DNA from 2 places in the Blautia sp. OF09-25XD genome. Region 2 is predicted to be linked to the other one. Evidence: predicted binding sites of a transcription regulator. Region 2 holds the regulator's gene; the other holds the start of a gene.
What was found. The regulator Rex, encoded in region 2, represses fermentation and respiration genes when NADH is low (regulators of the CRP and FNR family bind a similar motif). The targets are predictions, from matches to a motif close to ATTGTTAANTANTTAACAAT.

Region 1 (3,418 bases), on a different contig from region 2:
TCTGCTGTTGATGATGCAAGGCGCGTGGCACAGGTGCTGGACATTCCGTATTATGTCATGAACTTCAAAAAAGAGTTCCGTGATAACGTCATGGACTATTTCACGAACGAATATCTCTGCGGCAGAACACCGAACCCGTGTATCGCCTGCAACCGCTATGTGAAATGGGAGCGTTGCTTCAGCGCAGTCTTTCCATTGGAGCGGACTACATTGCGACCGGACATTATGCAAGAATCGAACAGCTTGCCAATGGACGGTATGCGATTGCAAATTCGGTAACAGCGGCAAAAGACCAGACGTATGCACTGTATAATCTGACCCAGGAGCAGCTTTCGCATACGCTGATGCCGGTCGGAGACTACACAAAAGATCAGATTCGTGAGATTGCAGCAAAAATCGGTCTTCCGGTAGCAAAAAAGAAGGATTCCCAGGAAATCTGCTTCGTGCCGGATCAGGATTACGCTTCCTTTATCCAGAACGAGACAGGAATCGTGGCACCGAAAGGCAATTTCGTGAATACAAAGGGTGAAATCCTCGGTACCCATGAGGGGATTACCCATTACACCGTAGGACAGCGCCGCGGACTCGGCCTTCCGATGGGACACCGCGTGTTCGTACTGGAAATCCGTCCGGAGACGAACGAGGTTGTGGTCGGCGAAAATGAAGAGGTTTTCGCAAAAGTAGTAAAAGCAAACAAAGTAAACTATATGGCAATTCCGCCGCTGGAACTTGGAGAAGAGCTCTCCTGCACCGCAAAAATCCGGTACGGGCACAAAGGGTCCCCGTGCGTGATCAAACGGACCGGGGAAGATGAGATTACCTGTACCTTCCCGGACGGCGTGCGTGCTCCGACACCGGGACAGGCTGTTGTCTTCTACGTGGACGGCTGTGTCGGCGGAGGCGGAACGATTACGGAGGCCGAAAGATGAAAATAGCGGACTGTCATATGCACAGTTTCTTTTCAAGTGACAGCGAAGCACCAACAGAAGAGATGGTAAAACGGGCAGTCGAGCTGGGACTTCCGGCAATCTGCCTGACGGATCACTACGATATGGATTACAGTACCGGCGAGTTCCAGCTCGATACACCGGCATATGCGGCAAAAATCCGGGAACTGCAGGAAAAATACCGCGACAAAATCGATATCCGATTCGGCGTGGAACTGGGACTGCAGCTCCACTTAAAAGAACGGATGGAAGAGTATGTAAATGCGTGGCCGTTCGACTATGTGATCGGCTCCATGCATGTCATTGACGGAAAAGACCCCTATTATGAGGATGCTTTCCCGGACTGGACAGCAGAAGAGCTGTACCGGGCGTATTTTCGGGCTACAGCAGAAAATATCCGGTTCTTCCACAATTTCCAGACGCTTGGTCATCTGGATTATGTGGTACGCTACTGCAGAGAAAAGGGAAAAGATTACAGCTACCGCGCATTTGCGGACGAGATCGATACCATTTTAAAAGAGCTGATTCAGTACGATATCGCGCTGGAAATCAACACCGGCGGCTACAAGGCAGGCCTTGGCGTGCCGAATCCGACGCCGGATGTCATCAGAAGATACCGGGAACTGGGCGGCGAAAAGATCACCTTCGGTGCCGATGCCCACAAACCGGAACATATAGCGTTTCATTTCGCGGACGCGTCAGCTATCGCGCAGGAAGCCGGATTCCGGTACTACGTGCGGTTTAAAGAGAAAAAGCCGGAATATCTGCCGATCCAATAGAAAACACGCAGGAAAAGCCGGAAAAAGCCCCAGAAAGGCTGGATTCCGGCTCTTTCTGCAATAGACGGATCTTTCGAAATTTTGCAGAAATACGGATTGGCATCCGGCTTCTTCACAAATTTTAGAAATAATTTCGTATTTTCTTGAAAATAGAACTTGAATTTTCCGACGAAATTAGGTATTATACAGATAAGGTTGATGTTTCTTTAACAAAGTACAGAGACTCAAAATTAAAATTCACTTTTTAGGAGGAATTGAAAATCATGGCAGTAAAAGTAGCAATCAATGGTTTTGGCCGTATCGGACGTCTTGCATTCAGACAGATGTTTGGAGCAGAAGGTTATGAAGTAGTAGCAATCAACGATTTAACATCCCCGAAGATGTTAGCTCATCTGTTAAAATATGACTCTTCTCAGGGAAAATATGCTCTGGCTGATACCGTAACATCCGATGAAGATTCCATCACAGTAGATGGCAAAAACATCAAAATCTATGCTTTCCCGGATGCTAACAACTGCCCATGGGGAGAGCTTGGCGTAGACGTAGTTCTGGAGTGCTCCGGATTCTACACCTCCAAAGCAAAAGCTCAGGCACACATCAATGCAGGCGCTCGTAAAGTAGTTATCTCCGCTCCGGCTGGTAACGACCTTCCGACCATCGTTTACAATGTAAACCATGAGACCCTGACAGCAGACGATAACATCATCTCCGCTGCATCCTGCACCACAAACTGCCTTGCACCTATGGCAAAAGCTCTGAACGAACTGGCTCCGATCAAATCCGGTATCATGGTTACTATCCATGCTTACACTGGAGATCAGATGACTCTGGACGGACCGCAGAGAAAAGGCGATCTGAGAAGATCCCGTGCAGCTGCAGTTAACATCGTTCCAAACAGCACCGGTGCTGCAAAAGCAATCGGCCTTGTTATTCCGGAACTGAACGGCAAACTGATCGGTTCTGCACAGCGTGTTCCAACCCCAACCGGTTCTACCACAATCCTTACAGCAGTTGTAGAAGGAACTGTAACTGTTGACGAGATCAACGCAAAAATGAAAGCATCTGCAACCGAGTCCTTCGGATACAACACAGATGAAATCGTATCCAGCGACATCGTTGGTATGAGATATGGTTCTCTGTTCGATGCAACTCAGACTATGGTTCTTCCGCTGGACAACGGAACAACAGAGGTACAGGTTGTTTCTTGGTATGATAACGAGAACTCCTACACAAGCCAGATGGTTCGTACCATCAAATACTTCAGCGAGTTAGCATAATTTAACAAACTGAACGGCAAAATTTCAGAGCCCAAAGGGTCCGGTCTGTTAAGGACCGGGCCCTTTTTGCGAATGCGGCGGAAAAATACGGCACAAAAACAGCCCTTTTCCGTGTGCAAAAATTATAAACTGCATTTTTAAATAAGGACCGCGATGCCGCAAAAACAAAGAAACGGCGCGGCAGATGCAGTTGGATATATGGAGGGAAACGCCCATGTTAAACAAAAAAACCGTAGATGATATCAACGTAAAAGGAAAAAGAGTCCTTGTAAGATGTGACTTCAACGTTCCGCTGATCGATGGAAAAATCACAGATGAGAACCGTCTGGTAGCAGCTCTTCCAACGATCAAAAAACTGATCGCTGACGGCGGAAAAGTAATTCTCTGCTCTCATCTTGGAAAACCGAAAGGAGAA
Region 2 (3,418 bases):
CCGGCGCTTCCTGCCGGGTCACGCTGGCATTCTGCAATGGTCATGTGCAGCAGCCGTGCAAGCTCTCCTACATGAGGCGTTAAAATTTTTTCTGCCCGGCAGCCCGAAAGAATCTCTGCATCTTCTGCAATCAGGTTCAGCGCATCTGCATCCAGAACAAGAGGAACTTCTGTGTGCTGCACCGTAAAACGAGCAGTTCTTTTGCCGTCCGGCTTTTGGAAAGTCCCGGTCCCGCAACAACAGCGTCCGCCCAGGCGAGATCCTGCAGCAGGGCTTCTTCCGGAAGCGGCTCATCCTCCTTCCAGAAATCCGCCATTGCTTCCGGCAGGGCACAGAAAAGCGGCGTACGGTTTCTTTCCTCTGTCACAACCTTTACCATGCCGGCACCGGATGCAAGGACTGCCCTGGCACACAAAACAGCGGCTCCGCACATGGCACCGGAACCGGCAAGTACCAGCACCTTTCCGAAGGTTCCCTTATTTCCCATCGGCGTGCGGGTAAGAAACCGGTCCAGATCTTCTTTTTCCACTGAACCGTACCAGGGCGTCTCCTCTTCTCCTGCATCAAAGCCGATTCCGATATCACGGACCAGGACCTCTCCGGCATATCGTTTTCCGGGATCAAAGAGAAGCCCTGGCTTTGCACAGGCAAATGTCACCGTGGCTCTGGCTTTCACCGCCGCATCAAGGACCTCTCCGGTATCCGTGTGGATCCCCGAAGGGATGTCCACGGCAAGAACAGGAACACCGCTTGCGCAGATTGCTTCCACTGCCCTCCGGTACTCCCCTGCCAGCGGACGGGATACGCCAATTCCAAAGATGGCATCTATGATAACAGTATATTCCCGGAAATCCGGATTCTTAACCTCACGGACCCCATAATTTTCCGCAATTTTCTTCTGTGCTCTCATGCCTTCACTGTATTTTTCCGGATTTCCAAGACAGAACAGTTCCGCATCCACCCCTTTCGTCTTTAAAATCCGTGCAATTGCCGCACCGTCCCCTCCATTATTTCCGGAACCGCACACAGCAAGGACTTTTCCTGTATCCCATGTTCCATTTTGAAGCTCCTCCACGCAGGACAGCGCTGCGCGCTCCATCAGTACCAGGGACGGTACCCCCATGGTTTCGATCGTATTGCGGTCTGCCTGCTTCATCTGTGCTGCTGTAAGAATCCGTTTCATCGCTTTTCCTCCTTTTCCTGCCTTATCCGGAAAGTGAACAGAAAAAGTCTCCGGTTTCCCGAAGACTCTCCTGCTTTTGTTTTGGTTTCTTAATTGTTCTTTGGATGCTCCGCCTCATATCTGGTCAGATTGTAGGAGAGACGCATCAGACTTTCGGAAAGATGGACGTTCTCGACGATCACATCTTTCGGAAGTTTTAAGTTTAGATCGGTATGTGCAAAATTCCAGATTGCTTTTACACCGTTGTCCACGAGAATCTCTGCCATCTCTACCGCTTTTGCTTTTGGCAGTGTCAAAGCCGCAATCTCTACATGGTGTTCCTTGATAAATTCCGGAAGCTCGTCCGCCATGCGGATTTCAATTCCGCGCACGGAGATTCCTTTTAATACCGGGTTGACGTCAAAAATACCGACCGTTTTGAATCCGCTTCTTTCAAAGGCCGCATAATTAGCAAGCGCCTGTCCCAGATTTCCGGCTCCGACAAAAATCATATTGTGGACTCTGTCCAGACCTAAAATTTTTCCAATCTCGCTGTACAGATACCGCACGTTATAACCATACCCCTGCTGGCCGAAGCCGCCGAAATTATTTAAATCCTGGCGAATCTGGGAAGCTGTCACTTTCATCCGCTCGCTCAGCTCACCGGAAGAGATCCGTTCTACTCCGTCCTCCAGCAATTCGCCCAGGTAACGATAATATCTAGGAAGTCTTTTGATAACTGCCCGCGAAATTCCTTTTTCTTCCAAGATAAATTCCTCCTTATTTACACCTGCATATATTCATATTATATATGGTTGATAGAAAATTGTCAAAGATTTCTTGAAATTTTGTGTATTACTCTCTATAATAAGGATGGTGTATTATGTCAAAATACAGAAATATGTTATCTGGAGGAACCACATGATTCTTGCATGTCAGAATATCTCGAAAGCATTCGGGACAACGGAAATTATCAAAAATGCATCTTTTCATATAGAAGAACGCGAAAAAACCGCACTGGTCGGCATCAACGGTGCCGGAAAATCGACGCTGTTAAAAATCATCATCGGCGAAATGAGGGCCGATGAGGGAGAGGTCATCCTCTCCAAAGGAAAGACGATGGGCTATCTCGCCCAGCATCAGGATCTGACCGGACACCTTTCCATTTACCAGGAAGTGCTGACCGCGAAACAGAATCTGATCGATATGGAGGAACGCCTCCGTCAGATGGAAAGTGATATGAATACAAAATCCGGTGCAGAGCTGGATGAACTTCTTTCCACCTACACCCGCCTCTCCCATACCTTTGAACTGGAAAACGGATACGCGTACCGCAGTGAAGTCGTCGGTGTTTTAAAAGGTCTTGGCTTTTCCGAGAGCGATTTTGAAAAACAGGTGGACTCCCTCTCCGGCGGTCAGAAGACCCGCGTGGCACTTGGTAAACTGCTGCTCACCAAACCGGACATCATTCTGCTCGACGAGCCGACCAACCACCTCGATATGGACTCGATCTCCTGGCTCGAAACGTATCTTTTAAATTACAGCGGAGCCGTCCTGATCGTCTCCCATGACCGTTACTTTCTCGACCGCGTTGTCACAAAAGTCGTTGAAGTGGACAATAAAAAAGTAACAACTTTTGAGGGAAACTATACCGCCTACAGTCAAAAAAAAGCAATGCTCCGTGAAGCCGCTTACCATGCCTGGGTCAACCAGCAGCAGGAAATCCACCATCAGGAAGAAGTCATTGCAAAGCTGAAATCTTTCAACCGCGAGAAATCCATCAAACGCGCCGAGAGCCGTGAAAAAATGCTGGACAAAATGGATGTGCTGGAAAAGCCGACCGAAGTACGCTCCGATATGCGGATCCGTCTGGAACCGCGCATCACAAGCGGAAACGATGTGCTGACCGTCGAGCACCTCTCCAAAGCCTTCCCGGGACAGACGCTTTTCCAGGATCTGAATTTCGAAATCAAGCGCGGGGAGCGCGTCGCAATCATCGGAAACAACGGAACGGGAAAAACGACGATCTTAAAGATCTTAAACGAAGTCATCCGCCCGGATGCCGGCTCTTTTACACTTGGAAGCCGTGTACAGATCGGTTACTACGATCAGGAGCATCAGGTGCTCCACATGGAAAAGACCATTTTCCAGGAGATTTCCGACGCGTATCCGTATCTGACAAACACCGAAATCCGAAATGTGCTGGCCGCCTTCCTGTTTACAAACGACGATGTCTTCCAACCGATTCATACCTTG

Region 1: gap (type I glyceraldehyde-3-phosphate dehydrogenase) is a predicted target of Rex. The motif match lies at 1,921-1,940, and genes of this name have one in related genera.

What each region holds. Positions count from the first base shown of each region.
Region 1 covers NZ_QUMG01000001.1:101,743-105,160, forward strand. The annotation lists partial or broken gene mnmA (tRNA 2-thiouridine(34) synthase MnmA) at 1-929, shown strand, start outside; gene DXA93_RS00540 (histidinol-phosphatase HisJ family protein) at 926-1,726, shown strand; gene gap (type I glyceraldehyde-3-phosphate dehydrogenase) at 1,990-3,003, shown strand; gene DXA93_RS00550 (phosphoglycerate kinase) at 3,218-3,418, shown strand, end outside.
Region 2 covers NZ_QUMG01000005.1:162,378-165,795, forward strand. The annotation lists partial or broken gene DXA93_RS06325 (NAD(P)H-hydrate dehydratase) at 1-1,183, opposite strand, end outside; gene DXA93_RS06330 (redox-sensing transcriptional repressor Rex) at 1,273-1,929, opposite strand; gene DXA93_RS06335 (ABC-F family ATP-binding cassette domain-containing protein) at 2,084-3,418, shown strand, end outside.